One region of the Streptomyces sp. NPDC041940 genome, then DNA from elsewhere that is predicted to be linked to it. Evidence: riboswitches for the same ligand, from Rfam matches in the RefSeq annotation. Region 1 holds a riboswitch; each other region holds the start of a gene.
The links. Region 1 has a riboswitch for cyclic di-AMP ahead of ACZ6I3_RS23710 (C40 family peptidase). Riboswitches for the same ligand answer to the same signal wherever they lie in the genome.
Positions count from the first base shown of each region.

Region 1 (9,904 bases):
CGATCACCCCGGGAGATCGTGGCACTGCCGGTGGCGGACGACTGGCAGGGCGAACTGCACGCGGCGTGGTGCCGGGCGGCGGTGCGCCAGCGGGACGCGGAGTGGTCGCGTGCGCTGCTCGGCGAGTCCTCGGCACCGGAGGCGGGCGGCCCGGGCGCGGTGTCCCTGGCCGAACGCGCCAAGCTGCTCGGCACGCTGGGTGCCGCCGAACGGGCCGAGTGGGTGGCCGGCTTCATAGCGACGCACGGCTTGTCCGAGGCCTTTCAGCTGCTCGGGGTGTGCGCGGTGCCGTGGTCCGGGCCGCTCGGCCGGGCGGTGGTGGACGCGCTCAACATCGCTCGGGACGCAGGGAGTTATCCATGGAGTTTCAGCGGGGTCATGGGCCTGGCCGAGCGTTGCCTCGACCCGTCCGAAGCCGGCCGTCTCGACGCTCTGCTGGCCGTACCGGACGAACCGGAGAACGCGTCACCCGGAGCCGGCGGCTACTGGGCGGAGGCCTTCCAGCGCCTGGTCACGACCCTGCGGCTGCGCGCGGCGATGACGGAGGAACTGGGCGCGTCGTAGGTAGGAACGCACCCGACGACTGCGCAAGGAACCGGCCCCGGCCGACACCAGGCCCACCAGCCACGACACCGGCACCGGCACCGGATCCGGCTCCGGCTCCGGCCGGCCGAAGTCGTCCCCGCCGAACCGCCGGAGGCCTACGCCCCGGCCGGCTGACGCACGTTCGTCCGGACCCACTCCACGATCGACGTCGTCGTCGCGCCGGGCGTGAAGATCTCCGCGACGCCCTTCTCCTTCAGCAGCGGGATGTCCGCCTCGGGGATGATCCCGCCGCCGAAGACCAGGATGTCCGCCGCGTCCCGCTCCTTGAGCAGTTCGATCACCGCCGCGAAGAGCGTGTTGTGCGCACCGGAGAGGATGGACAGCCCGATCGCGTCGGCGTCCTCCTGGATCGCCGTGTCGACGATCTGCTCGGGAGTCTGGTGGAGCCCCGTGTAGATGACCTCCATACCGGCGTCACGCAGGGCCCGCGCGATCACCTTGGCCCCGCGATCGTGGCCGTCGAGCCCCGGCTTGGCCACCACTACGCGGATCGGACCGGCTGCCACACCCATCACTGCCTCCATGAAGCGAATACATCCATCCGTACCGACAAGTACCGCACACATCGGGCACGCCGTACACGCCGCACCGCACGGACACCCCGCCCCGCATCGTCCGGGCAAGTGAACGAACGTTATCTCCAGGATCCCGCAACCGGCAGTTTCGCGCTGCGGACCGAGGGGGAAATCACACGGTGGGACAAGCGCAAGGGGAGCCGCGACGAAGTCGCCGTACCGCCGCCCCACCCACCACGCACAGCGGCGGTACGGCACTTCGGCGAAGACACGCAGGGCAAGAACCGCACGGACGGCACGTACCGCACCCAGGGGACCACTGGCGCCACACACGCCACACGCCTCACTCAGGCCCCACGGCACACGCGGCTCAGGCCGCTCACATGGTCATCGCCGGCCGTCTTCGCAGCAGCTTTCCATGAGGGCACACGGGGGGCGGAGCCGTCCTTCCGCGTGCCGACAGGAGGTCGGCCATGAAGGTCACCAGGGCTGCTCTGCCCTTTCTTCCGTTCTGCCAGCGCCTGCTGCCGAGCCGGCTGACGGGACTCTCCGTGGCACTTCTGAAGGCCACCGCCCTCGAGATCGCGATCCTGGCCGGGCACCTCCTCCTCTACCCCTCCGGCATCACCCAGGAGCGACGGGCCCCCGCCCCGGCACTGCCCCCGGCGGACGGTGCCGCCCAACTGCCCACGGAGGCCAAGCCCCCGGTCGTCCTGCTGCACGGCTTCATCGACAACCGCTCGGTCTTCGTCCTGCTGCGCCGCAGCCTCGCCCAGCACGGCAGGCAGCAGATCGAATCCCTCAACTACTCGCCGCTGACCTGCGACATACGCGCCGCGGCCGAGCTGCTGGGCGAGCGCATCGAGGAGATCTGCGAGCGCACCGGGGCCCGGCAGGTCGATGTCGTCGGGCACAGCCTCGGCGGCCTGATAGCGCGTTACTACGTGCAGCGGCTCGGCGGTGACGCCCGCGTCCGGACCCTCGTCACCCTCGGCACGCCGCACTCCGGCACCCGGGTCGCGCCCTTGGCGGACGCGCACCCCATCGTGCGCCAGATGCGCCCCGGCTCACCGGTGCTCGAGGAGCTCACTCGGCCCGCCCCTGACTGCCGTACGCACTTCGTCAGCTACTGGAGCGACCTGGACACCGTGATGGACCCGCTGGAGACGGCCTGTATCGACCATCCCGATCTGACGGTGCAGAACGTGCGGGTGACCGGTATCGGCCATCTCGCGCTGCCCGTGCACCCCGCAGTCGCCAACGGAATACGGCAGGTCCTCGACACGGCCCACCCGGGTGAACCGTCCGTCGATCACACCGGCGGCCTCACGGTGGCCTGAAACCGGACCCGACCGATGCGCGCCTCGCATCGAAATGTCGAACAAACTTCGAACACAAAGCCAAACCCGCGCCCGCCGTCCGCCAAAACACGGCCGAATGCCCGTTTCATGCGCGCGCGAAACCTGCCGAAGATTGTCGTGCCCGCGTACCGCCGGGTACAGTCGCCGCACTGCTCTGGCAGCCCCTGTTGTCGAGGCGAAAGAGAAGTTGGTGAACGACCGTCACCCGTCGGGGACCATGCCCCCGGCTCCGGCTTCCGAGGCCGCCTCGGCGCACTACGCGTCGTACGGCACCCAGGAAGCCCCGTACGGCGACTTCACCACGTACGGCGACTACGCCGCCACCGGATTCGACGCCACCGGGCACACCACCGCGAGCTTCGCCAGCGACCCCCTCTTCGGCAACCTCCCGGGCAGCGGCCCCGACACGGGCACGTACGACACCGGTCACTGGCCCACGGGCACGCACGAGAACCCGCACTACGACGCGTACGCGGCCCAGCACCACGCCGCCTACGACACCGGCGTCTACGACACGACCTCCTGGCCGGCCCAGCAGCAGCCGCTGTCGGTCATCCCGCCGCAGGCCGCGTCCCCGGACGCCAGCGGCCAGTGGGACACCGGCGCCTGGCTCCAGCCCGACCAGTCCGGCAATCCCGCCGACCAGACCCAGCAGTGGGAATGGGGCACGCAGGCCTTCGACACCGGCACCTACGACGCCACGCAGTGGAACTCCGACGGCTCCGCCGCGCCGCCCCCCGACGGGTACGAGCAGCACGCGGACGCCTTCCACCAGCAAGAGACGGCGACGTTCGAGCAGCTCGGCTACGACGAGGCCACCGGGGCCTCCTACGACGACCCCGCCGCGGACGGCGGTGAGCCGGCCGCCACCGGCGAACTGCCCACCGTCGCCCCGCTCCTGGACGGCCAGGAAGAGGTCGGCCCGCGCACCGCCGCACGGGCGGCCTCGCGCGCCGGGTCCCGGTCCCGCCGCCGTACACCCCCCAAGCGCTCGGCGCTGATGACCATCGCGGTGCCCTCGGCGTGTGTGATGGGCGTCGCGGGGATCGCCGCCGCGTCCGTCGGCAGCCTCACCGAGGACAGTGCCGCGGAGGCGCAGACCACCGCGGCGGACGCGCAGCCGGTGAAGCCGGCCGCCGCCAACAACAAGCTGGACACACAGCTGCAGAGTCTCTCCGCCGGCGCGGACGACTTCGCCGACCGGGCCAGTCGTACGCAGGAACGTATCGACCTCAAGGCTCAGCAGGTGGCCGAGAAGAAGCGGGCGGCGGAGGAGGCGGCCCGCAAGGAGCGGCTGCGTCCGAAGTTCGCCATGCCGGTCGCCCGCCACGGACTCAGCGCCCAGTACGGCTCGTCCGGCATCAACTGGATGTCCCTGCACACCGGCATCGACTTCCCCGTCTCGTACGGCACGACCGTGATGGCCGCGACCGACGGCACCGTCCGCACGCAGTGGAACAGCGCGTACGGCAACATGCTGATCCTGACCGCGAAGGACGGCACGGAGACGTGGTACTGCCACCTCTCCACCTACACGGTCCCCTCCGGTACGTCCGTGAAGGCCGGCGACGCAATCGCGCGTTCGGGCAACTCCGGCAACTCGACCGGCCCTCATCTGCACTTCGAGGTGCGTCCGGCCGGCGGCTCGCCGATCGACCCGCTCCCGTGGCTGCGCAGCCACGGCGTCGACCCGACGTAACGTCCCGGCAGCCCCCGCCGGTCCGGCCGGCGGAGGCTCACCTCACAGGACTACCGCCTCACCGGGCTACAGCTTCTCCACCGGCGCGTACCGCAGCAGCAGCCGCTTCGGCTTGTCCCCGAAGTCGATCGTCGCCTCGGCGTTCCCGCCCGTGCCCTTGACCGCCACGACGGTCCCGAGCCCGAACTGGTCGTGCGTGACCCGGTCCCCGACCGCCAGTGACACGACCGGCTTCTCGGCGGAGCGGCGTGTGGCGAAACCGGAGGCGCCCGACACCGACGAACGCGAACGGGACGACGACAGCGAGGCCGCCACGGCGGAGACCGGCTCGGAGGACGCGGGCGCGGTCGCACCGGTCCGCTTCCACTCCAGGTGGGTCGGCGGGATCTCCTCCAGGAACCGGGAGGGCGGGTTGTACGACGGCTGCCCCCAGGCGCTGCGCAGGGTGGAGCGCGTCAGATACAGCCGTTCCCGCGCGCGCGTGATGCCCACGTACGCCAGGCGCCGCTCCTCCTCCAGCTCCTTGGTCTGGCCGAGGGCGCGCATGTGCGGGAAGACGCCGTCCTCCATGCCGGTCAGGAAGACGACCGGGAACTCCAGGCCCTTGGCGGTGTGCAGGGTCATCAGCGTGATGACGCCGTCGCCGTCCTCCTCGTCGGGGATCTGGTCGGAGTCGGCGACCAGCGCGACCCGCTCGAGGAAGTCGGCCAGGGTGCCCCCCGGGGCGGCAGCCCCTGGTGTCGCCGCGTCCTCGCCGCGCTCCTGCTCGAACTCCATGGCGACGGCGGCGAGTTCCTGGAGGTTCTCGATCCGGGTCTCGTCCTGCGGGTCGGTGGAGGCCTGCAGCTCGGCGAGGTACCCGGTGCGCTCCAGGATCGCCTCCAGCACGGTGGCGGGGCCGGCGCCGGACTCGACGACCGTACGGAGGTCCTCCATCAGCGTGTTGAACCGCTTGACGGCGTTGGTGGAGCGCGCGGCCATGCCGTACGCCTCGTCGACGCGCTTCAGTGCCTGCGGGAAGCTGATCTTCTCCCGCTGGGAGAGGGCGTCGATCATCGCCTCGGCGCGGTCGCCGATGCCCCGCTTGGGCACGTTGAGGATCCGGCGCAGCGGCACCGAGTCCTCCGGGTTGGCCAGCACGCGCAGGTAGGCCAGGACGTCCCGGACCTCCTTGCGCTCGTAGAAGCGGACGCCGCCGACGACCTTGTAGGGCAGGCCGACGCGGATGAAGATCTCTTCGAAGACACGGGACTGGGCGTTGGTGCGGTAGAAGACGGCGACGTCGCCCGCCTTCGCCTCGCCCGCGTCGGTGAGACGGTCTATCTCGTCGGCGACGAACTGCGCCTCGTCGTGCTCGGTGTCGGCGACGTAGCCGGTGATCTGCGCGCCCGTGCCCGCGTTGGTCCACAGGTTCTTGGGGCGGCGGGACTCGTTGCGCTCGATGACCGCGTTGGCCGCGCTCAGGATCGTCTGCGTGGAGCGGTAGTTCTGCTCCAGCAGGATCGTCGTCGCGTCCGGGTAGTCCTCCTCGAACTGGAGGATGTTGCGGATCGTCGCGCCGCGGAAGGCGTAGATCGACTGGTCGGCGTCACCCACCACGCACAGCTCGGCGGGCGGCAGGTCGTCCGCGCTGGGCGGTACGTCGACGGGGTGCTCGGAGGTGCCCACGAGCTCCCGGACGAGGGCGTACTGGGCGTGGTTGGTGTCCTGGTACTCGTCCACGAGGACGTGGCGGAAGCGGCGGTGGTAGTGCTCGGCGACGTCCGGGAAGGCGCGCAGCAGATTGACCGTCGTCATGATCAGGTCGTCGAAGTCGAGGGCGTTCGCCTCGCGCAGCCGCGACTGGTACATCGCGTAGGCCTGGGCGAGGGTCTTCTCGAAGCCGTCGGCGGCCTGGGCGGCGAAGTCCTCCTCGTCGATCAGCTCGTTCTTCAGGTTGCTGATCTTGGCGCTGAAGGACTTCGGCGGGAAGCGCTTGGGGTCGAGGTCCAGGTCGCGGCAGACCAGGGCCATCAAGCGCTTGGAGTCGGCGGCGTCGTAGATCGAGAAGCTCGACGTGAAGCCGAGCCGCTTGCTCTCCCGGCGCAGGATGCGCACGCAGGCGCTGTGGAACGTCATCACCCACATGGCGTTCGCGCGCGGGCCGACGAGCTGCTCCACGCGCTCCTTCATCTCGCCTGCGGCCTTGTTGGTGAAGGTGATGGCGAGGATCTGGCCCGGGTGGACGTGCCGCTCGGCGAGCAGGTGGGCGATGCGGTGCGTGAGCACGCGGGTCTTGCCGGAGCCGGCGCCGGCCACGATGAGCAGCGGGGAGCCGGAGTGCGTCACGGCGGCGCGCTGGTTGTCGTTCAGCCCCTCCAGGAGCGCGGCGGCGTCCACCGGCGGGCGGGCGGCGCCGTCCCGGTAGTAGGCGTCGCGGTCCGGCGGCACGTCGAACTTCCCGCCGAACAGATCGTCCGGAACGTGCTCCGGTCCGTGATCGTCCTCGGGCGGCGGCGGGGGCTCGTCCGCGGGGCCCCGCTGGGCCTGGAGGTCCGCCAGGAAGCTGTCGTCAAAGAGGCTGCTCATCGCTCTCCGAGTCTAGGGCGCCGCACTGACAGCCCGCCGCCGCCCTGAGAACATCGCCGAAACGACCCCCCTGTCACCCTCCAGGAGCGCTCGAACACAGGCCGCTACAGCCTTCACAATTACTCCCGAACGGTGACCAATCCCCCTCGATTGATCACTCTCGGCGATGTTCATGAGCAAGGTCACGGAAATGTATCGGGCATATCACCCATCAACCTTCACAAGGGCCACACGAGTTGGCTACCGTGCGAGGAGGTCACACGACCCCCACCGGCGAACGTCGCCGGGCCGCGTGGCCTCCGCCGAGTCCGGCGTGCCGCAGCGGCAGCCAGAGCCGGGGACCCACCGAGACCCCCGGGGTGAATCGGCCCGACTCCCTTTCCGGAGCAGGCCGTAGGGCAACCCTTCCGAAGCACCCGCCCGAACCCGACAGCTAACCCGGTAGGCGGAGCATGGAAGGAGTCGCCTCCCTTGGCGTCGCACCGCAAGTCGCGTCCTACGGGTTCGCGCGTGGCAGGAATACGGACCCCCGCCCTCGCAACGGCGGCCCTCACCTCCGTGGCCCTGCTGTCCCAGTCGGCCAACGCCGCCCCCGAGGCCGACGACAAGCCCAGCCTGGAGGAAGTCGAGAAGAAGGTAGACGACCTCTACCGCCAGGCGGGGTCCGCGACCGAGAAGTACAACGGGGCCAAGGAGAAGACCGCCAAGCAGCGCAAGCGCGTAGACACCCTCCTCGACGACGTCGCCCAGCGCACCGAGAAGCTCAACGAGGCACGGGAGGAGCTGGGCACCTTCGCCGCCGCCCAGTACCGCACCGGCGCCTCCGCCCCGGACACCGCCACGTTCCTGCTCGCGGACACCCCGCAGGACTACTTCGACCAGACCCAGCTGATGGACCGGATGACCGGCCGTCAGAAGGTGGCGGTCGACGACTACGTCACCCAGCAGTCAGAGACGATGGAGAAGCGTCAGGAGGCCACCGAGAGCCTCGAGACGCTCACCGAGTCACAGGGCGACCTGAAGACGGCCAAGGCGACCGTACAGAGGAAGCTAGCCGACGCGCGCGAGCTGCTGTCGAAGCTGACCGCCGAGGAGAAGGCGCGGCTCGCGGCGATCGAGAAGGAGAAGCAGCAGGAGGCCGCCCGCAAGGCCGCCGAGCTGGCCCGGCAGCAGGCCGAGCAGCAGAAGGAGCGGGAACAGGAGCGGGAAGCCGCCCAGCAGCAGGGCAGCGGCTCGTCCTCGGCCGGTTCGTCCTCGTCGTCCACCGCGCCCGACTCCTCGTACGCCACCAAGGCCGACAAGGCGCTCGCCTTCGCCCGCGCCCAGATCGGCAAGCCGTACGTCTGGGGCGCCACGGGCCCCGGCTCCTACGACTGCTCCGGCATCACCCAGGCCGCCTGGAAGGCCGCCGGGGTGACCCTGCCGCGCACGACGTACGACCAGGTCAACGCCGGCACCACGGTCCCCCTGGCCGACGCCCGGCCCGGTGACCTGGTCTTCTTCTACGACGATGTCACCCACGTCGGTATCTACATCGGCAACGGCATGATGATCCACGCTCCGAAGCCCGGCACGTACGTGCGCGAGGAGTCGATCTACTACGACGGCGAGTCGTCGATCCACAGCGTGGTGCGGCCGGCCTGACGGGTCTCGCAGGTTTTTGGGACCCCGCGCGCGTGCCCTGCCCGTAACGCGCGCGGGGCCTCCTAGCATCGGCCCCATGCCCGGCCCCTCCCCCTCCGTCGCCTGGTGGGCGCAGCGTGCTCCGGCGGCCAGTGCCGCCGTACTGGCGACCGGCACCCTGTCGGTCGGTCTGGATCTGGCGGGGCACGAGGTCCTCTCCCGCATCGCCCTCGGCCTGGCCTGCGCGGCCTGGCTGCTGTTCGCCGCGGACTTCACCCGGCGGCTGCTGCGGGCCGGGACCAGGTGGCGGGCGTACACGCGCAGGCCGGGCGTTCTCGAGAGCGTGACGACGACTGCCCTCACCACCGTGGCGGCGACGGCCGTCCTGGGCACCGCCTTCTCGGCGGCCGGCTCGCAGGCGCCGGCCGTGACTCTGCTGGTGCTCGCCGTACTGCTCTGGCCGGTGCCGCTCGTCCTCGTCCCGCAGGGCGGGGAGCGGCGCGGACCCGGGACGGTGTTCGCGCGCTGCATGGCCACCCAGGGGCTCGCCGTGCTCGGCGCCACGCTGGCCGCGGCGGAGTCGGAGGCGTGGCTCGCGCACGCGGCTCTGGTGCTGTTCTGGCTGGGTCTGGTGCTGTACGTCCTCGCCCTGGTCCGTTTCGATGTGCGGCAGGTGGCCGAGGGGGCCGGCGATCACTGGCTCGCGGGCGGGGCGCTCGCTCTCTCGGCGCTCGCCGGGGCGCGGTTGCTCAGCGCCGACAGCGCGCGTCTGTACCTGTGGAACGAAGACGACCGGGACGTCCTGCACACGGTGACCGTCGCGCTGCTCGTGCTCGCGCTGGTCTGCTGCGCCGTGCTGCTCGCCGCCGAGTTCCTGTGGCCCCGGCCCCGCCATGACGTCCGCCGCTGGGCGACCGTGTTCACCTGGGCCAAGACGGCGACGGCGGCACTGGCCGTCGCCGTCGCCCTGGACGTCTCCTGGCTCGACGGCTTCGGGGAGGCGCTGTTGTGGATCGCGGTGGCCGCGTGGCTCGTGGCCGCCCTCTGGACGGCCGCCTCGGCCCGGTCCGGTGGCGGGTCCGGTACCCGGCGCGGCCGCCGTGTCAGGTCCAGAGCACGGCGATGAAGACGTTCGCCGTGGTCAGCAGCCCGACCAGGCCGAACAGGCCCTTGTCCACCTTCTCGTCGTCCCGTTTCACGTAGACCAGGCCGAGGATCACGATCAGCAGGGCCAGCTTCACGCCGATCTTGATGTCGTTCACGGACTGGTCGTCGGCCTGGTTGAGACCGACCAGGATCACACCGGTGACCAGCATCGTCAGCGCGCCGTGCAGCATCGCCGGGGTGTAGCGGGCGGTGCCCTCGCCCATCGCCTTCATCTGGGTGAGAAAGCCGCCCAGGAGCGAGGCGATGCCGATGATGTGGAGGCCGACGAAGAGGTGGATGAGAACGTCCATGAGGCCGGAGCCTAATCAGGGGGTCCGATCCGCCCGACACCGGCCCACCGCTGCATATATGCGCCCCATAGCACC
Region 1 is NZ_JBVJBP010000014.1:90,363-100,266, reverse strand. It holds gene ACZ6I3_RS23735 (DUF5691 domain-containing protein) at 1-564, shown strand, start outside; gene ACZ6I3_RS23730 (cobalamin B12-binding domain-containing protein) at 702-1,118, opposite strand; gene ACZ6I3_RS23725 (lipase family alpha/beta hydrolase) at 1,595-2,461, shown strand; gene ACZ6I3_RS23720 (M23 family metallopeptidase) at 2,559-4,181, shown strand; gene pcrA (DNA helicase PcrA) at 4,248-6,749, opposite strand; cyclic di-AMP (ydaO/yuaA leader) riboswitch at 7,054-7,212, shown strand; gene ACZ6I3_RS23710 (C40 family peptidase) at 7,221-8,393, shown strand; gene ACZ6I3_RS23705 (SLAC1 family transporter) at 8,470-9,498, shown strand; gene ACZ6I3_RS23700 (hypothetical protein) at 9,476-9,829, opposite strand.

Region 2 (9,904 bases), on a different contig from region 1:
CGGCATCGCCAGACCGTGGTAGCCACGGTGCATGTACCAGGCGAGACGGCCCTTGAGCTTGATCTTCATCTTGCCCATGACGATCATCGCGACGCCCTTGTGGAGGCCGAGACCGGCCACCGCGCCCTTGTTGGCGTGGGCGTAGTCCTTCTGCGGGAAGCCCCGCATGCCGGAGACCACGTTGTCGCCGAGGACCCGGGCCTGGCGCAGCGCGTGCTGGGCGTTCGGCGGGCACCAGGCGTTCTCGTTGCCGGCCTTGCGGCCGACGAGGTCCGGGACCTGGGCGTTGTCGCCGGCGGCCCAGATGTAGTCGGTGCCCTTGACCTGGAGCGTCGGCTCGCAGTCGACGTGGCCGCGGGGGCCGAGGGGCAGGCCGTAGCGGGACAGGGCCGGGTTGGGCTTGACGCCGGCGGTCCAGACGATGGTGCTGGAGTCGACCTCGAGGCCGTTCTTCAGCACGACGTGGCCGTCGACGCAGGAGTCCATGGAGGTGGACAGGTAGACCTCGACGCCGCGGCCCTCGAGGTGCTCCTTGCCGTACTTGCCGAGCTTGGGACCGACCTCGGGGAGGATCTTGTCGGCGGCGTCGACCAGGATGAAGCGCATGTCCTCACGGGACACGTTCTTGTAGTACTTCGCCGCGTCGCGGGCCATGTCCTCGACCTCGCCGATGGTCTCCGCACCGGCGAATCCGCCGCCCACGAAGACGAAGGTGAGCGCCTTGCGGCGGATCTCCTCGTCGGTGGTGGAGTCGGCCTTGTCGAGCTGCTCCAGCACGTGGTTGCGCAGGCCGATGGCCTCCTCGACGCCCTTCATGCCGATGCCCTGCTCGGCGAGGCCGGGGATCGGGAAGGTGCGGGAGACCGCGCCGAGCGCGATCACCAGGTAGTCGAAGGGCAGCTCGTAGGCCTCGCCGACCAGCGGGGAGACCGTGGCGACCTTGCGGTCCTGGTCGATGGTGGTGACCCGGCCGGTGAGAACCTCCGCCTTGGGCAGCACGCGTCGCAGCGGGACGACGACGTGGCGCGGGGAGATGTTGCCGGCGGCGGCTTCGGGGAGGAAGGGCTGGTAGGTCATGTACGACCGGGGGTCGACGACCGTGACGGTCGCCTCTCCGTAGCGCATCTTCTTCTGGATGCGCCGAGCTGCGTACAGGCCTACGTACCCACCGCCTACTACGAGGATCCTGGGACGCTCCGTGGTGCTCATGCCATCGAGTATCCACCCGCCTCAGGGGGGTGGCTCGTGCGCCCCTTCACAAGCTCGGGCAGGGTGTGTGTTATCCTCCGCGGCTCGCGTGATCCATGTCATGGTGACAACCGGGATCCTTTGTGCACCCCGGACCGTTGTCAATGCCGCGTGAGCTGCCTCTCTGAGCGGAAAGGGCCTCCGTGAGGCCACCCCGGAGTCCCGCTCCGGGCTCCTTCCCCGGCACCTCCATACCATGCTTCTGAACATGTTCAAAGGCACCTTGGGGCCCCGGATGGGTCAACCGGACCCCTCTTGTCGCTCTCGCGGGCCGAATTCCTTGTGAAGAACTTCACGAACTTTTCCGACGAGCTGTCGCCGGGGGGTCCGTACGAGCCCCCCGGACGCGCTCAAACGTGATCCATGCCTGCTCAGAAGCGGGCTACGCGACCGACCACGCGATGCCGTCGAGGATGTCGTGCTCGCTCACCACGACCTCCTCGGCGCCGATCCGCTCCATGATCGACAGCAGTACGAGAGCCCCCGCGCCGATCACGTCGACCCGGCCCGGGTGCATGGAGGGCACGGCCGCGCGCTCGGCGTGGGTGGAGCGCAGCAACCACTCGGTGATCTCGCGGACCCGGGCGTGGGAGACGCGGGAGTGGTGGATGGCCTCCGAGTCGTACTCGGGCAGCTCCTGGGCGATCGCCGACACGGTCGTCACCGAACCGGCCAGGCCCACCAGTGTGCGGGCCTCGCGCAGCGGGACCGTCTCCTCGGCGAGGTCGAGGGCGGCCTCGATGTCCGCCCGCATCGCCGCGATCTGCTCCTTCGACGGCGGGTCGCTCACCACGCCGTCCCGGACCAGGTGGCGCTCGGTCATCCGGACGCAGCCGATGTCCACCGAGCGGGCCGCGCGCACCTGGTCGTCGCCGACCACGAACTCGGTCGAGCCGCCGCCGATGTCCACGACGAGGTAGGGCTCGGGGAGGTGGTCTCCCCCGGCGAGTTCCTTGGTGGCGCCGGTGAAGGAGAACTCGGCCTCCTGGTCCCCGGAGATCACCTCGGGCTCGACGCCCAGGATGTCCAGCACGCCGCGCACGAACTCGTCGCGGTTCTCGGCGTCCCGGGACGCCGAGGTCGCCACGAACCGCAGCCGCTCCGCCCCGTGCTCCTTGATGATCCCGGCGTACTCGCGGCACGCCGCGAAGGTCCGCCGCAGCGCCTCGGGGGCGAGCCGGCCGGTGCGGTCGACGCCCTGCCCGAGCCGCACGATCGTCATACGGCGGTCCAGGTCGACCAGCTCGCCGGTGGCCGGGTCGCAATCGGCGACCAGGAGCCGGATGGAGTTCGTACCGCAGTCCACGGCGGCGACACGGGTCACCGGTCGTCCTCCTCGGCGGTCGTCGCGCCCGTCACGCACGGGCCCTTGCGCCACCACTCCGGCAGCATCTCGATCGCCTCGTCGCCGAGCGGGTTCACCCCGGGTCCCGCGGCCAGCGAGTGGCCCACGAGCACGTGCAGGCACTTCACCCGGTCCGGCATGCCGCCCGCGCTCGGGAAGTTCTTCAGCTCCTCGATCTCGTCGCGGCGCCGGATGTAGTCCTCGTGCGCCGCCCGGTACGCCGCCGCCAGCTCCGGGTCCGAGGCCAGCCGCTCGGTCATCTCCTTCATCACGCCGTTCGCCTCCAGCGTGCCGATGGCCGAGGCGGCGCGCGGGCACGTCAGGTAGTACAGCGTCGGGAACGGCGTTCCGTCCGGCAGCCGGGGTGCCGTCTCGACGACGTCGGGCTGCCCGCACGGGCACCGGTGCGCGATCGCGCGCAGACCGCGCGGGGGCCGACCGAGCTGCTGCTTGAAGGCCTCGACGTCCGCGTCGGTGGGCTCGGTGCGCGGGGTGGTCGGCGGGGGCGTTTCCATGACTGTCTTCAGGCTGTCTTTCTTTGAGTCAGATATGAGTCGGACGACCGGCTGGGTCTCCGGAATCATCGGTCGGAGGCGTCGGACTTGTCGACGCCGTCCCACACGTTGGCGTACCAGGGGCGGTCGGCCGTCCCGAGCACGGCGTGCGACTGCCGCGCCGCGTGCGGGTCGACGACGATGAATCCCGTCTCCCCCGGCATGACGTAGTGCAACCGCTGCCGGATCTGCTGTTCCGCGTACGCGTCGTCCTGCCAGCGCGCCTTCTGGTCGCGCAGCCGTTCGACACGCTGCCGGGCCTGCTGCTGTTCGCGCTGGAGGTCGTCGATCTCGGCGCGCTGGGAGACGTACTCCCGCATCGGGTAGGCCAGCGCCACGATCAGCGTGCACATCACCAGGGCGAGCAGCGCGGCCCGGCCGGTCAGCCGGGAGCGGCGGGCCTGGCGCCGGGTCTGGGAGCGGTAGACCCGGGCCGCGGTCTGCTCGCCGAGCAGCCGGATCCTGGTCGCGGTGGAGAAACGGTCCCGGTCCTTCACGGCCATGGTCTCCCCGCTCTCCCGCTCCACCGTCCGACGCGCGTACGTCCCCGGACACGGTACGGGACCGAGTACGGGGACGTACGTACGACTGGCTCAGGCTTGACCCTTAACGGGTCACCCGGGTCAGCCCTTGAAGCGCGGGAAGGCGCTGCGGCCGGCGTAGACCGCCGCGTCGTCGAGGATCTCCTCGATGCGCAGCAGCTGGTTGTACTTGGCGACGCGCTCGGAGCGGGCCGGGGCGCCGGTCTTGATCTGGCCGCAGTTGGTGGCGACGGCCAGGTCGGCGATGGTGACGTCCTCGGTCTCGCCGGAGCGGTGGGACATCATGCACTTGAAGCCGTTGCGCTGGGCCAGCTCGACGGCGTCCAGGGTCTCGGTCAGCGAGCCGATCTGGTTGACCTTGACCAGCAGGGCGTTGGCGGCGTTCTCGTCGATGCCGCGGGCGAGGCGCTCGGGGTTGGTGACGAACAGGTCGTCGCCGACGATCTGGACCTTGTCGCCGAGCTTCTCGGTGAGGACCTTCCAGCCGTCCCAGTCATCCTCGAACAGCGGGTCCTCGATGGAGACGAGCGGGTACGCGTCGACGAGCTCGGCGTAGTACTCGGTCATCTCGGCGGCGGAGCGGGTCTTGCCCTCGAAGGTGTAGGCGCCGTCCTTGTAGAACTCGGACGCGGCCACGTCGAGGGCGAGGGCGATCTGCTCGCCGGGGGTGTAGCCGGCCTCCTTGATCGCCTCGAGGATGAGGTCGAGGGCCTCGCGGTTGGAGCCGAGGTTCGGGGCGAAGCCGCCCTCGTCGCCGAGGCCGGTGGCCAGGCCCTTGCTCTTCAGGACCTTCTTCAGCGTGTGGTAGACCTCGGCGCCCCAGCGCAGGGCCTCGGAGAAGGACTCCGCGCCGATCGGGGCGATCATGAACTCCTGGATGTCCACGTTGGAGTCGGCGTGCGAGCCGCCGTTCAGGATGTTCATCATCGGCACCGGGAGCAGGTGCGCGTTCGGGCCGCCCAGGTAGCGGAACAGCGGCAGGTCGCTGGCCTCGGAGGCGGCGTGGGCGACGGCGAGGGAGACGCCGAGGATGGCGTTGGCGCCGAGGGAGCCCTTGTTGTCGGTGGCGTCCAGGTCGAACATCGCCTGGTCGATCAGGCGCTGCTCGGTGGCGTCGTAGCCGACGAGCTCCGGGCCGATCTGCTCGATGACCGCGAGGACGGCCTTCTCCACACCCTTGCCGAGGTAGCGGTTCGAGTCGCCGTCACGCAGCTCGATGGCCTCGAAGGCGCCCGTGGAGGCGCCGGACGGGACGGCGGCACGACCGGTGCTGCCGTCGTCGAGGCCGACCTCGACCTCGACCGTGGGGTTGCCTCGGGAGTCCAGGATTTCCCGGGCTACGACGACGTCGATGGACGGCACGAGCATCTCCTTCTTATGTGACGCGGGTACGCGGGCCGCGGGGACCCGGCGAGGTGCGGGCCGTGGTGGCTCGCGACATGAGCCTAACCGGCTCGGGCCGATCGGCCACCGGGTCGCCCACCCCATGGACAGAACCGAGAGTAAATTGTTTCCGAACGGAACAAAGCCGGAACGCAAAGACCGGCAGAAAAAACCCCGCCCCGGTGCGTACGGGGGGAAGACGCACCGGAGCGGGGAGCCCGTGGGGACGGGGGCCGCCCCCTGAGGGGCGGAGGGCCGCTGCTTACTTCAGGTGCAGCTGCTGGCCCGGGTAGATGAGGTTGGCGTCCTCGACGATGTCCTTGTTCAGCTGGAACAGCTTCTCCCAGCCGCCCTCGACCTTCTTGTCCGCCGCGATCGAGCTCAGGGTGTCGCCCTTGGCCACCTTGTACTCGCCGTCGCCCTTCTTGACCTTCTTGCCGGTCGGGGTGGTGACGGTCTTCTTGGCGGCCGGACGCTCGTCGGAGCGGGAGGCCGGCTGCTGCTGGGTCTCGCGGGACTCGGTGCTCTGCTCGCTCTGCTGCGAGGAGCTGCCGGAGTCGCCGGAGTCGTTCGAGGAGGAGCCGCCGCCGCTGGCGTTCGACAGGCCCTTGCCGCAGACCGGCCAGGCACCCTTGCCCTGACCCGCGAGGACCTTCTCGCCGATCTCGATCTGCTGCGCCTTGGTGGCCTGGTCGGCGGTGGCGGCGTACTTGGTGCCGCCGTAGCCGGACCAGGTGGAGGCGGAGAACTGCAGACCGCCGTAGTAGCCGTTGCCGGTGTTGATGGACCAGTTGCCGCCGGCCTCGCACTGGGCGACGGCGTCCCACTCGGAGGCGGTGGCGGCGGAGGCGCCGCCGGCCGCCATCAGCGGGGCGGCGACAGCGGCACCGGTGACACCGGCGACGGCGATGGCACGGCTGGCCTTGGACGGACGACGGTGCTTGCCCTTGCTGGAAAACAGCATGGAAGGATCCCCTCACCGACGCCTGCGAGGTGAGCTGTCGGGTTCGGGCCGGTTGAGTTGCCCGGCCGCGTCCCTCCCGGGACACGGCTTCACCCCAAGCCCTTCCGGCGCAACTGGCCGGTCGGGCACCTACCTTGGGTCCCCCGCTCCTGCCTACGGCGCTTGACGCGACGACTGTTCCCGTACGGCCGCTGGCAGGATTCGGCGTTGCGGCAGCCGGGGCTCGTGGTGACGAGCGGTCCCGACCGTAGCCACGCGATCCGCCGAATTTCAAAGACGATCAGGGCTTCTGAGATCTATCTCTCACGGGCACCAAACGGGACATTCGCCGCGAAACATGACGCGAACTCGCGCGGTTTCGGGGCGACTTCCACCCCCGTTTCCGCACTGCCCGAACCGCTACTTCCCGTCCGCTTCGCCCTCTACCGTGAGCTTCTCACCGGGGCGGATGAGGTCCGGGTCGGCACCGACGGCCTTCTTGTTGCCGTCGTAGAGCTCGTGCCATCCGCCGGTGATGTCAAGGGAGTCGGCGATGGACCAGAGGCTGTCACCGATCCCCACGATGTAGGCGCCCTCCGACGAGTCACCGGAGCCCTCGTCGCCGCGGTCGTCGCGCGAGGCGTGACGACCGGTGGACTCGCCCGCGCGGCCGCTCTCGGACGCGGGGGTCTCGTCGGCGCTGGGGCCGCGATGGCGGCCGGAGCCGGTGTCGGTCTCGGCGGACGCCGAAGAGTCGTCGTCCTGCCGCGAGTTGTCGGACTTGCCAGGCTCGGGCGTCGCCGAGGGGGAGCTGTCGGGCTCCTGGTCCCCCGAGGCGGAATCCTCGGAGTCGGGCGACTTGTCGGACTTGGTGGATTCGTCCTTCGAGGTCGACGACTCGCCGGAAGACGACGAGCCGGACGACGAGGGGGACGACCCGAGCGAGTCGAGCAATCCGGATGAATCCGACGAATCAGATGAGTCGGACGAGCCGTCCGAGCCGGACGAGTTCTTGTCCTGCTCGAGGCCGGAGAGCAGCCCGCAGGTGCGCCAGGCGCCGGCTCCCTGGTCGGCGAGGATTCTCTCGGCCACGGCTATCTGCTGGGAACGGCTGGCCAGGTCGGCGCTCGGGGCGTAGTCGAGCCCGCCGTTGTTCTCCCAGTCCTCCTGCGACAACTGCAGGCCGCCGAAGTAGCCGTTGCCGCTGTTCTGGCTCCAGGCGCCGCCGGTCTCGCAGTCCGCGATCCGGTCCCAGGTCGTGCCGTCGGCCGCGCTGGCGCCGGTGGCTCCGAGGAGCGGGATCGCGATGGCGGAGCCGGTCACTCCGGCCGCGACGAGGAGAGCCGGAGCCTGGCGGGGGCGACGGTGCCGACCGTTCCCGGAGAGCATACGGAGACCTTTCGCGAAGACAGCAGTGACCAGCGCTCCGCAGGTTTTCCCGGGCCGCACTGATGATGGGTGAACGTATAGGCAGACGATCACTTGTCACAAGTTAATGCCGCGTAGATCACGTGAAGATCACAAGCCTGACGGTGTGTCACCTCTGTGCGGGTGTGAACTCCACCGGCAGCGTGCGCAGCCCGCGCATGATCAGGCCGCCGCGCCACCTCAGCTCGGCCGGGTCGGCCGCGAGCCTCAGGTCCGGGAGGCGTGTGAGGAGCGTGGCGAGGGCGGTCTGGCCCTCCAGGCGGGCCAGCGGGGCGCCGAGGCAGTAGTGGACGCCGTGGCCGTATCCGAGGTGCTGGTTGTCGCGGCGGGCGAGGTCGAGCACGTCCGGATCGGCGAACCGCTCCGGGTCCCGGTCCGCGGCGGCCAGCACGACGAGGACCGGGTCGCCGGCCTCGATGCGCTGCCCGCCGATGGTGAGCGGCTGCGTGGCGAAACGCCAGGTGGCGAGCTCGACGGGGCCGTCGAAGCGCAGGAGTTCCTCGACGCCGGTCTCCAGGAGGCCTCTCTCTCCGGCGGCGATGGACGCCTGGAGCCGGGTGCGCTGCTCGGGGTGGGTGAGCAGGGCGTAGGTGCCGTTGCCGATCAGGTTCACGGTTGTCTCGAAACCGGCGAACAGCAGGATGAAGGCCATGGCGGCGGCCTCGTTCTCGGTGAGGTGCTCGCCGTGGTCGGAGGCGCGGATGAGACCGGAGATGAGGTCCTCGCCGGGGGTGGGTTCGGCGGGGAGCGCCTCCCGCTTGCGGTGGATGAGGTCGGCGAGGTAGCCGCGCATCTTCTTCACGGAGCGTGCCACGCCGCCCCGGGGCCCGCCCTGGTGACGGATCATCATGCCCGCCCAGTCCCGGAAGTCGTCCTGGTCCTCGCGGGGGACGCCGAGCAGGTCGCAGATGGCGTAGATCGGGAGCGGGAAGGCGAACTCGTGGATCAGGTCGGCGGACCCCTGCTCCGCGAACCCGTCGATGAGACCGTCGGTGAGCTCCTGCACCCGCTGCTCGAACTCGGCCACCCGGCGGGGCGTGAACGCCTTGGACACGAGCCGCCGCAGCCGGGTGTGGTCCGGCGGATCGATGTTGAGCAGATGCGTCATCAACTCGGCCTTGCGCTCACCGGGGATACCGGTCTTGCCCTTGGCGTGCGCGGGTTCGCGATGATGCGCCGGGTTCTTGGAGAGCCGGTTGTCGGCGAGGGTCTGCTTGGCATCGGCGTAGCGCGTGACCAGCCAGGCCTCCACACCGCTGGGCAGCTTGGTCCGGTGCACGGGGGCGTGCTCGCGGAGCCAGGCGTAGGCGGGGTAGGGATCGCTCGCGAACTCCCAGGTGAAGAGGTCGGGAGCGGCGGCGGGCGGGCTGGGCCGGTGCTGGTCGGTCACTCCTCGACCGTATCCGGCCTTCCGGGGCTGCCCTGCCTCGGTCCGCTCAGCCCTCGGTCTCCCTGATCGCGTCCCGGTAGGCGCGGGCCGCCGCTCTCAGGGCCGCCTCCGGGTCCACGCCCTCCGACTCGGCGCGGACCGCCAGGGCCAGGAGGTCGTAGCCGATGCCTTCGACGGGTGGGAGCGGTATGTCCAGGTTCGCTGTGCGGGCCCGGGAGGCCAGCTTGGCGGCGAGGGCCAGGCCGGGCTGGCCGAGGGGGATGCCCTCGGTGACGGAGGTGCGCTGCTTCTCGACCGCCTTGGTGCGCAGCCAGTGCTCCTTGACCTCCTCGGGGGTGGTGGCCGTCTCGTCGCCGAAGACATGCGGGTGGCGGTGGATGAGCTTGGCGACGATGCCGCCGGCGACGTCGTCGATGGAGAAGGGTGCTTCCAGGTCCTCCTCGGCTATGCGGGCGTGGAAGACCACCTGGAGGAGGACGTCACCGAGTTCCTCGCGCAGTTCGTCGCGGTCGCCCTCCTCGATCGCCTCGACGAGTTCGTACGCCTCCTCGATGCCGTACTTGGCCAGGCCCTTGTGGCTCTGCCGGGACGACCAGGGGCACTCGGCGCGGATGCGGTCCATGACCTGGACGAGGTCGAGGAGGCGGGCGCCCGGCAGGTCGTAGGAGGCGGGGAGCAGCTCCAGCTCGGGCATGTCGACGCGGCCGGTGCCGGCCAGGCGCGCCAGGCCGTCCGTGAGGACCGGCTCGCCCTCGCCCGTCGCCACGACGACCACCGTGCGGCCCCCGGCGCAGGCCTCGACCAGCTCCTGGGCGGCCGGGGACGCCTCGCCGACGGCTATCCCCGCCTCGCGCAGATACGGCAGCTGCGGGTGGGCGCCGTCCGCGCACAGCACCAGGTCGGCCGCGTGCAGTGCCTGCCAGGCGGGCCAGGAGAGCAGGCCGGGGGCGACGCGGTGGCTGGTGGTGAGCAGGACGATGCGGCCGGGGGCGGGGGTTGTTTCGGCACTGGTTGCGTTCACGGTTCGAAGCTATCCCACGCCGCCGACAGCCCCCGAAGTTATCCACAGGC
Region 2 is NZ_JBVJBP010000013.1:177,751-187,654, reverse strand. It holds gene ACZ6I3_RS22955 (NAD(P)/FAD-dependent oxidoreductase) at 1-1,209, opposite strand, end outside; gene ACZ6I3_RS22950 (Ppx/GppA phosphatase family protein) at 1,631-2,572, opposite strand; gene ACZ6I3_RS22945 (DUF501 domain-containing protein) at 2,569-3,108, opposite strand; gene ACZ6I3_RS22940 (FtsB family cell division protein) at 3,174-3,650, opposite strand; gene eno (phosphopyruvate hydratase) at 3,771-5,051, opposite strand; gene ACZ6I3_RS22930 (transglycosylase family protein) at 5,335-6,036, opposite strand; cyclic di-AMP (ydaO/yuaA leader) riboswitch at 6,041-6,207, opposite strand; gene ACZ6I3_RS22925 (transglycosylase family protein) at 6,436-7,404, opposite strand; gene ACZ6I3_RS22920 (cytochrome P450 family protein) at 7,553-8,833, opposite strand; gene ACZ6I3_RS22915 (nucleoside triphosphate pyrophosphohydrolase) at 8,880-9,854, opposite strand.
Region 2: it holds a riboswitch for cyclic di-AMP, as region 1 does, so the genes downstream of both, ACZ6I3_RS22930 (transglycosylase family protein) here and ACZ6I3_RS23710 (C40 family peptidase) in region 1, are expected to answer to the same signal.

Region 3 (9,904 bases), on a different contig from region 1:
CCAGCTCGTCGAGGATGGAGATCTCGCGGTGCACCAGTGACTGCAGGCGCCGGGCGAGGTTGACGAACACCTCGAGCTTCTGTTCGCTGCCCGCCTGGCTGGAGAGCTGTGCGGCCTCGACGACGGCGGTGAGGGCGCCGTCGTGCGCACGGGTCAGGTCGGCGGCGAGGAGGTCGAAGTCGTCGGCGTCCTCGGCGGGACCGCCGCGCTGCTCGTCGGGAGCGTGCCGCGGCTGGCCGTCGCCGCGGCGCAACGTCTCGACCAGGGCCCGCAGATCGGCCTCACGGCGCGTGGTGGTGCGGCGCAGGACGCCGATGCGGTCGTGCACGGACCGGGCGGCCCGGTTGGCGGCCACCGCGGCGACGACGATGCCGACGAGGGTCACCGAGACCGCCCCGGCGAGCACGGCCCACAGCGTGAGGCCCGGGCGCGCTCCGGTGGACCGGACGGTGAAGAGGACGGCGGCAGAGCCGCTGAGGGCGACGGCGATGGGCGGCAGCACGGCGAGACGCAGCAGTTGGGGCCGTATGTGGGTCTCGGGCAGCGCGGGTGCGGTGCGGGCGGCCGGCCGCCCGTGCCGCCCGCCCTCACGGCGGTCTGCGCGTGGGGCCGGGGCGCGGAGGTGAGACATCGGTGTCCTCGTGCTGGTCCGTCGGTCCGGGGTGCCAGGGGGGCTCGCGGGCGTGCGATCGGGCTCGCGTGGCCGCTTCCGCGCCCTCCGGGCCGGCTCCCCGGAGGCCACGGCCGTAGCCGTACCGGCGTCGGTGGTGCGTGGGCGGCGGGGATCCCCGTCGCGTCGACTCCCTCGTCCGCCTTGCGCCTGCACGTGCCGGTCCCCGCTCCCTGATCCGTCCTGTTTCCCGACGGCCACTGACAGTAGTCGTCAGCGCATCATGTGCGGTGGGCAGTTGACAAACTCATACGCTGAGCGTCCCGCCCTGGTATGAGGTCTCGCACGACAGCCCGATAATTCCGTCACGCGCTCGATCATGAACGGAAACAGTCCGATCCGACCTGGTCAGAAGCGGTCACACGGAAACAGCGAGGGCCGGGGAGCCTCTCGCTCCCCGGCCCTCGCCGACCGCCCGCCGTCCGCTCCCCGTCAGCCCGCCGGGAGCGTCTCGGGGTCCTCGGTGCCCTTGGCCGACCTCCCCGGCCCGTCACTCACCGTATTGGCCTGGGCCACGGCTGCCGTGTCCGACGCGGTCTTGACGGTGGCGTCGGCGAGGGCCTCCCCGGCCGGGAATCCACCCGCGGGAGCGAGCGCCACCCCACGCCACCACGGCTCTGACGGGACGGTTTCCGCCGTGGGCTCGAAGGGCTCGCCGGGGCGGGGCAGGGCGACCCGGGCGCCCACCGCGCGGGCGGCCGCGACCGTCCCCTCGCCGGGGTCCGCCCAGGGATGTGTCGCGAGGTTGAAGGTGGCCCAGTGGATCGGCAGCATCGGGCCGTGCTCCGGCCCGCCCTGGAGGTCGAGGTGGGCGCGCATGCCCTCCTCGGGGGTCATGTGGATGTCGGGCCAGAAGTCGGAGTACGCGCCGATCTGGATCATCGTGGCGTCGAACGGCCCGTGCTCGGCGCCGATCTCCTTGAAACCCTCGAAGTAGCCGGTGTCGCCGCTGTGGTAGATCCGGTGCTCCTCCCCGGCGACGACCCAGGAGGCCCACAGGGTGTGCTGAGTGTTGCGCAGGCCCCGGCCGCAGAAGTGCCGGGCCGGGGTGGCGGTCAGGGCGAGGCCGCCGATCTTCGTGGTCTCGTGCCAGTCCAGTTCGCGCAGCCGGTCGGCGGACACGCCCCAGTGCTCCAGGTGCGCGCCGACGCCGAGCGGCACGGCGAACAGCGTGTCCGTGCCGGCCAGGGCCTTGATGGTGGGCATGTCCAGGTGGTCGTAGTGGTCGTGCGAGATGACCACCACGTCGACCGGGCCGAGCGCGGCCAGCGGCAGCGGCGCCGGGTGCAGCCGCTTGGGCCCGGCGAAGGGGAACGGGGAGCAGCGCTCACCCCACACCGGGTCGAACAGGACGCGCCGGCCATCGATCTCCGCGAGCACGCTGGAGTGCCCCATCCAGGTCAGCCGCAGCCCCGTGGCCGGGGGCCTGGCGATGTCGGCGAGGGTGGTGGAGTGCAGCGGCACCGTGCCCTTCGGGCTGCGGCGGGGCCGGGTCTCCTTGTCGAAGAAGACCTTCGCGAAGTCCAGGGTGGAGCCCGAGGGCCGGGTCCGGGCGGGGCCGCCGGGGTTCTGGAAGACCCCGTCCTCGAAGTGGGGCGATCTGCGGATGCGCGCCATGCGCTCACCGCGCGGATCCGCGCCGAACGCCCCGGGCCGCAGCGCACGGAGCCCGGTGCTCAGGGAACGGAAACCGGCCACGGTACCTCCAGGTGGAGTCGGTCAGGCTTTCCATTATGGTCGGCCCCTCCGACAACACCGGGACACAGGGGTCCCTCCGAGGGTGATACTGACCGGTGATTCAGCAACCCGGCGAAGGAGCCCGCATGGCCAGCCCCCTGCTGTCCCTCACCTGGACCGACCACCTCACCGGTCACCAGGGTTTTCTGGTCGTCGACCGGCTGGTGCGCGGTGTCGCCAGCGGCGGTCTGCGGATGCGCGCGGGCTGCACCCTGGACGAGGTCACCGGCCTGGCCCGCGGGATGACCATGAAGGAGGCCCTGCACTACGACCCCGAGAGCCGCTACGTCCCGCTCGGCGGCGCGAAGGGCGGCATCGACTGCGATCCCCGGGACCCGGAGGCGTACGCCCTGCTCGTGCGCTATCTGCGCGCGATGCGGCCGTACATCGAGAGCTGCTGGACGACGGGCGAGGACCTCGGGCTCACCCAGGACCTGGTGGACCGGGCCGCCGCCGAGGCGGGGCTGGTCTCCTCCATACAGGCCGTGTATCCGCTGCTGGACGACGAGGCCGAGGCGCGGCGGCGGCTCGGGGACGCGTTCGCGGTCGAGGTGGACGGCCTCGGTCTCGACGAGCTGGTCGGCGGCTGCGGTGTGGCCGAGGCGGCCCTCACGGCCCTGGACCGGGCCGGCGTGCCGTACACGGGGACGCGGGTGGCCCTCCAGGGGCTGGGCACCATGGGCGGGGCGACCGCCCGCTTCCTCACGCGCGCGGGGCTCACGGTCGTGGCCGTCGCCGACCTCAAGGGCACGATCGCCAACGCGGCGGGCCTGGACGTCGAAGCGCTGCTCGCCGCGCGGGACGCCCACGGCACCGTGGACCGCTCCGCGCTGCGGCCCGGCGACCGCGACCTGCCCGGCGACGCGTGGCTGTCGGCCGACACGGACGTCCTGGTACCCGCGGCCGTCTCGTACGCGATCGACTCCGGGAACCAGGAGCGGATCACCGCCCGCTGGGTCGTCGAGGCGGCCAACATGCCCGTACGACCGGAGGCGGAGCTGCTGCTGGCCGCGCGCGGGGTGACCGTGCTGCCGGACGTGGTGGTGAACTCCGGGACGAACGCCTGGTGGTGGTGGACGCTCTTCGGGGACATCGGCGCCGACGCGGAGGAGGCGTTCGCCCACACCCGTGGCTCGATGCGGGCCCTGGTGGAGCGGATGCTGGCCCGTGCGCAGGCCGACGGGACGACACCGCGAGCCGCCGCCCACGCGATCGCGGCGGACCGGCTGCCGGTGATCGCGGAGCGCTTCGGCTGGTACCGCTGAGGGACCTCGAACCGGCCGAATCCACACGTCAGGAGGGTACACACGCGTGTGTAGGGTGACGGCGTGACGAGAGTCCGGTTGAGCGTGGCGGAACGGCGCGGTGATCTGCTGCGGGCCGCCGTCGAGCAGATCGAGGCGCGAGGCGTGACGGCGGTCAGGATCGCCGACATCGCCTCGGTGCTCGGTGTGAGCAACGCGCTGGTCCTCTATCACTTCTCGACGAAGGAACAGCTGGTGGCCGCCGCGTTCCGGCACGCGGCGGAGGGCGACCTCGCGCATCTGAGCAAGCTGCTGGGCCGTCGTACGTCGGCGCTGCGCCGGCTGCGGTCGGCCGTACGGTGGTACGCCCCGACGGGCCAGGCCAAGGGCTGGCGGCTGTGGATCGAGGGCTGGGCGGCGGCACTGCGCGAGCCCGCGCTGCGGGAGGTCGCCCAGGATCTCGACCGGCAGTGGAAGGCGGCCATCGCCGAGGTCATCGCGGAGGGCGTGGCGGCCGGCGAGTTCCACTGTCCCGACCCGCACGGCACGGCCCTGCGCCTCACCGCCCTGCTCGACGGGCTCGCCGTCCAGCTGACGTCCTACGAGGGCGCGGTGCCGCGGGCGCGGGCGCAGGAGTGGGTGGAGGACGCGCTGTCCCGCGAACTGGGCCTACGGTCGGCCACGTCGACCTCGCCGTAGGGTATGCGGCGTTGGTGCCGGGGCCCGGGGCGTTGCGCGGCTGCGCGAACCCGCACCCCCCGGCACGGCCCCGACCCACGACGAGACCGCAGGCGCTACGCCACCGCCCCGATCCGCATCCTGATGTCCTCCGGCGACAGCGCCCCCTTGGCCGTCACATGGTCCCCCGACGACTCCCCGCGCAACCGGCGCCCGATCCACGGCACCAGGAACTCCCGCGCCCAGTGGACATCGTCCCGCCGGACGTCGAGGGTGCCGCGGGGCGGCAGCGGGGGCCACTCCTGCTCGGGGTCGGCCGGCACCTCCAGGCCGAGCACCTGCCCCGCGCGGAGCGCCACGCGGGTGTGCCCGTCGGGCGACAGGTGCAGCCGGTCGGCGTCCCAGGCCCGGCGGTCCTGGACACTGCGCAGGGACCACAGGTCGAGCACCGGGCAGCCGTACCGGTCGGCGATGGCCCTGACATGCCCGTTGTACGTGGCGATCTTGCCGCGCAGATGTTTGAGCACGGGCACGCCACGGGTGTCGAACCCGGTCGTCACCATCACCGTGCCGGCCACCGCGGCCAGCTGGGCGATGGCCCGCTCGAACCGCTCGGCCACCTCGTCCGGGTCGGTGCCGGGCCGGATGATGTCGTTGCCCCCGGCGCAGAAGGAGACGAGGTCCGGGGCCATGTCGACGGCCCTCGGAAGCTGGTTCGCCACGATCTGGTCGAGGAGTTTTCCGCGTACGGCGAGGTTGGTGTACCGGAAGTCGCCTTCGGGCCTGCGGTCGGCGAGCAGCACGGCGAACCGGTCGGCCCAGCCGACGAACGCCCCTTCGGGGCCGGGATCGCCGACGCCCTCGGTGAAGCTGTCCCCCACCGCCACGTACGACCCGATCACTGCTCTGCTGTAACTCTTCGAATCGTCTGCCACAGCAGCTCATACTTCACCCTCGAATGTGACCTACGCGACCGTAGGAAAGGGTTGACGGGCGGTGAGATAAGCCACTCCTAAAGGGTTCGCCAACTCCGGAATAGGCCGTCCGTCAGGAATGTTGCGGGGTCAGTCGCCAGACCCGGAAGCCCGCGATCCGGAAGTGACTCCACACGGTTCGGAAGGCGAAGTGCCCGCTCGTGTACGGCTGTGGGTCGGTGTGGTCGAAGACGAGCCGCCCGTTGTTCCACCAGCGCACCGTCGACCCGTCGGAGACGATCCGGACCCGGTTCGGTTCGCCCGGGACCAGCAGCGGCCGGGTGTAGTCGTGGATCAGGGGACGCACACCGGCCTGGCCGACGTAACGCCGCAGCCGGGTCGTGGTGTTGTAGTTGGCGCCGTACCCGGCGTAGTACGTCGTCAGGTGGTCGTACTCCTCCAGCGCCCCGCCACGCGGTGTCGCGAAGAGGTCGTCCGGGGAGCGGACGTCGGTGGCGTTCCAGAAGTTGTTGAGGTCCGAGACCCGGTCGTTGGCCCCGCCCTCGGAGACGGGCGTGGCGGTGTACTCGAGGACGTACGGTCCTTCGAGGCGCCGCCGGAACCAGACGGTCGCTCCGCTCGGCACGTCGATGTCCAGGACGCCGCGTGAGGCCGTGACGGTGCCGCCGTTCTGGAGCTCGGTCGCCCACTGGGCGAGGCCGTGGCAGAAGTCGTCGTGGGCGATGAGGCGACGGTGGCGGGGTGCGGCGTTCGCGGTCGCCGTCGGGGCGAGGGCGGCCAGGGCGGCTCCGGCGGCCAGGGCTCCGAACGTTCTCCGGGTGGTCGGCACGGGACACAGCTCCTTCGGAAAGCGCTTGCGCTAACGACGGGATCACTGTGTCCCAACTGCCGCATCCTGTCGATCCCTTGAGGCGAAGGGCGTTCGACGCCCGCACACACCGAAGGCCGGACCCGGGGATCGGGGTCCGGCCTTCGGCCGCGTGTCAGGCAGGTGGTCGTGCGATCGGTCAGCCCACGGAGACGCCGTGCGAGCGCAGGTAGGCGACCGGGTCCACGTCCGAGCCGTAGTCCGGCGTGGTGCGGATCTCGAAGTGCAGGTGCGGTCCGGTCACGTTGCCGGTCGCACCGGACAGGCCGACCTGCTGCCCGGCCGTCACGGTCTGGCCGGCCGAGACGGAGAGCTGGGACAGGTGGGCGTACTGCGCGTACTTGCCGTCCTCGAGCTGGATGACGACCTGGTTGCCGTACGCGCCGCCCCAGCCGGCGGAGACGACCGTGCCCGCGCCGACGGCCTTGAGGGAGGTGCCGGTCGGGACGACGAAGTCGACACCGGTGTGGTAGCCGCTGGACCACATACTGCCGGACATGTGGTACGGGGTGCCGACGCCGGCTCCGTCCACCGGGAGGCTGAAGCCGGTGGCCTCGGCGGCCGGCTTGGCGGCGGCGGGCTTCGCGGCGGTGTCGGCCTTCGCGGACGACTCGGTGGCGGCCGACTTCTCAGCCGACGCCTTCGGCTTCTCGGCCGCCTTGGGCGCGGACGACTGCGTCTTGGGCGCGCTCGCCGCCTTCTCGCCGACCGAGAGCTTCAGACCCGGGTGGATCATCGACGGGTCGGAGCCGACGGCGTCACGGTTGTCGCTGTAGAGCTTCTTCCAGCCGCCGCTGACGTGCTGGTCGTCGGCGATCTTCGCGAGATAGTCGCCGGCCTTCACTGTGTACGTGTGGGCGCCCGTGGCCTTTTCGGCTGCCTTCTTCTCGGGTGCCGGAGCGGACTGCACGGCCTTTTCCGGAGCCGACTGCGGGGTGGCGGCGTGGGCGCCGGCGGCACCCATGAGCGGAAGGGCGAGGGCGGCCCCGCCGGTTCCGGCGACGGCGATGGAGCGGGTGAAACGCTGGGACTTCGGGCGGCGGTGCTTACCCTTCGCGGGCATGGCGAATTCCTCTCCGGCGCCTGCGAGGTGAGCTGTCGGGTGCGGGCTGGAGATGCCCGGCCGCGCCGAAGTGCGGCTGAACCCCAAGCCGTTCCGGGAACCGGAACAGGCGTCGTACCTGTGGGTCCCCCGCTCCTGCCATACACGGGTGAGTGTGTGGGGCTCCGGGCGGCGGCAGGATTAGGCGTCCGTCCGGATTGGTGTGGAACGTAAGCGACCGAGACGCAATGGGACAAGCTTGCGGTTCCCTGTGAGGGCGGTTCTCTTGACGCGTCGGCACATTTCCCGTCACCGAGCGTGGATTTCCGATCTCTGTTTTTCCGCAATGCCCCTGAATAGCGCAAGAATTACGTGAACATGACGACAACGCATCGTCACGAATATGACGATGGTCACGCACCCCGACCTCATCTCCTTTACGATCGGGGCACGTTATGCCGAAACACCTTAAGTTCCTTATTCGGACAGAAGGGCTACTTGCGCTTAAGGCGGACGACCGCGGCATCCAGGTCCCCGCGCAGGCCGACCCGCAGCCCGTGATGCGCCAGTACGGCCCCTCGGTGAACTTCGCCCGTTTCGAGGCATTCGTACGTCGCTGCCGGGTCGAGGCCCCGCAGCCGGAGCGCCGGAACGGGCTCGCCGTAGCGCTGCGCCTGGAGCCAGGCCAGGACGACGGCCTCGTCGCCGAGGACGTACTGCACCGCGCTCAGGCCGCCCTCCGGGGGCCGCAGCCGGTACAGGTCGCCGCGCTGCACCACGGGCCGGATCTCCTTGTAGAGCCCCACCCACTCGCGCGCCTCGGCGAGCTCCTCCGCCGTCCACCGCGTGAGGTCGCCGCCCACCCCGAGCACCCCGGCCATGGCGCTGACGAACCGGAACCGCAGGGAGCTGGCCCGCTGGTTGAGCATGGCGTTCGGGCTGTCGGTGACCCACGCGGCCATGACCCGGGCCGGATGGATCTGACTGAAGCCGTGCTGGATGGCGAGCCGGTCGAGCGGGTCGGTGTTGTCGGAGGTCCACACCTGGTCCGTGCGGCCCAGCACCCCGAGGTCGATCCGGCCGCCGCCGCCCGAGCAGGACTCGAAGGCCACCCCGGGGTGGGCCGCCCGCAGCCGGTCCAGCAGGGCGTACAGGGCGCGCACGTGGTCGACCCAGAGCCGCTGCGGGTAGGGGTCGTCCGGCCAGCCGGCGTCACTGAAGCAGCGGTTGAAGTCCCACTTGACGTAGTCGATCGGCGCGCTGGAGAGCAGCCCGTCGAGCTGCTCCCACAGATACTCCTGGACGTCCTCGCGGGCGAGGTTCAGCACGAGCTGATTGCGGAATTCCGTCCGCTTTCGTCCGGGTTGGTACTGCACCCAGTCGGGGTGTGCGCGGTACAGGTCGCTGTCCGCGTTGACCATCTCCGGCTCGACCCAGATCCCGAACCGCATGCCGAGGCCGTGCACATGGTCGGCGAGCGGCTTCAGGCCGCCGGGGAAGCGGTCGGGGTTGGGCGTCCAGTCACCGAGTCCGGCGCGGTCGCTGGTCCGGGCCCCGAACCAGCCGTCGTCGACCACGAACAGCTCCACGCCCATGCCGGCGGCCCGCTCGGCGAGCGCCCGCTGCTGCTCCTCGGAGATGTCGAACTCGGTGGCCTCCCAGGAGTTGAACAGCACCGGGCGGTCCCGGTCCGCGTCCGGGACGACGTGGGTCCGCTGGTAGGCGTGCCAGGCGCGGCTCGCCCCGCCGAAGCCGCCGTCGCTCCAGAGCCCGGCGAAGACGGGGGTCGTGTACGACTCGCCCGTGTCCAGCGTCAGCAGGCCCGAGTCGTCGTACCCGGCCCCGCCGGTGATCTGCACGCGCGCGTCCGGGAGTTGGGCCACCGACATCCGCCAGGACCCGGACCAGCCCAGGGCGCAGCCGTAGACCTCCCCGCGCTCCTCGGTCGCGTCGGTGTCGAGGGCGACCCAGGGCAGATGCTGGTGGGAGGTGTGGCCGCGGCGGCTGCCGATGATCTTCTCGCCGTAGGTGAGGGCCGAGCGCGTCAGCCGGGACTCGGCGCCCCAGCGGCCGTGCAGCTGGGACAGCCGCCAGGTGTCGCGGTCGGGCAGGGTCCAGGTGGCGGAGTCGGCGCGCAGCACCTCGACGGACGGTCCGTGGTTCTCCAGGGTCACCCAGCGCTCGACGACATCGGCCGCGGAGCGCATCCGGTAGTGCAGCGTGACGGCCAGGTCGCCGTCGCGGAAGCGGAGCCGCAGCTCACCGCCCTCGCCGCGCTCGGCGTCCCCCGCGTCATGGCCCTCGTAGCTCCACTCGGTGCCGCGCCGCTCGGCGGTGCGCACGGACAGGGCGGGCCGGGCGAAGCGGGGGCCGCCCTCGACCGGGTACTCCTCGCGTCCGTCGAGCGGGGACTCGAAGGCCCAGTAGTCCGGCAACGGCCGGACGGCCAGGGCCTCGGCGTCGGCGAGGCCGATCCGGGCGCCCCAGTGCAGGTGCAGCAGTTCGTCCCGGTCGGTGACATGGACGGCGTAACTGCTGGCCGGCCCCGAGAGCACCCACGTACGACCGTCTTCGGAGATCTCCAGCATCAGGCCCTCACAGATTCGAACAAGCCCGACCAGGTGCGACCAGGCACGAACATCATCAAGGGCTTCGGGGGCTTCCGGCAACGCCTGTGGACAACTCATTGCCCCTGGCAGGCATGTCGTATCGTCGAGTGGTGCCCGTCGA
Region 3 is NZ_JBVJBP010000002.1:280,662-290,565, reverse strand. It holds gene ACZ6I3_RS05955 (sensor histidine kinase) at 1-631, opposite strand, end outside; gene ACZ6I3_RS05950 (MBL fold metallo-hydrolase) at 1,103-2,368, opposite strand; gene ACZ6I3_RS05945 (Glu/Leu/Phe/Val dehydrogenase dimerization domain-containing protein) at 2,494-3,672, shown strand; gene ACZ6I3_RS05940 (TetR/AcrR family transcriptional regulator) at 3,736-4,350, shown strand; gene ACZ6I3_RS05935 (SGNH/GDSL hydrolase family protein) at 4,446-5,231, opposite strand; gene ACZ6I3_RS05930 (DUF6250 domain-containing protein) at 5,377-6,093, opposite strand; gene ACZ6I3_RS05925 (M23 family metallopeptidase) at 6,272-7,195, opposite strand; cyclic di-AMP (ydaO/yuaA leader) riboswitch at 7,200-7,356, opposite strand; gene ACZ6I3_RS05920 (alpha-galactosidase) at 7,669-9,762, opposite strand.
Region 3: it holds a riboswitch for cyclic di-AMP, as region 1 does, so the genes downstream of both, ACZ6I3_RS05925 (M23 family metallopeptidase) here and ACZ6I3_RS23710 (C40 family peptidase) in region 1, are expected to answer to the same signal.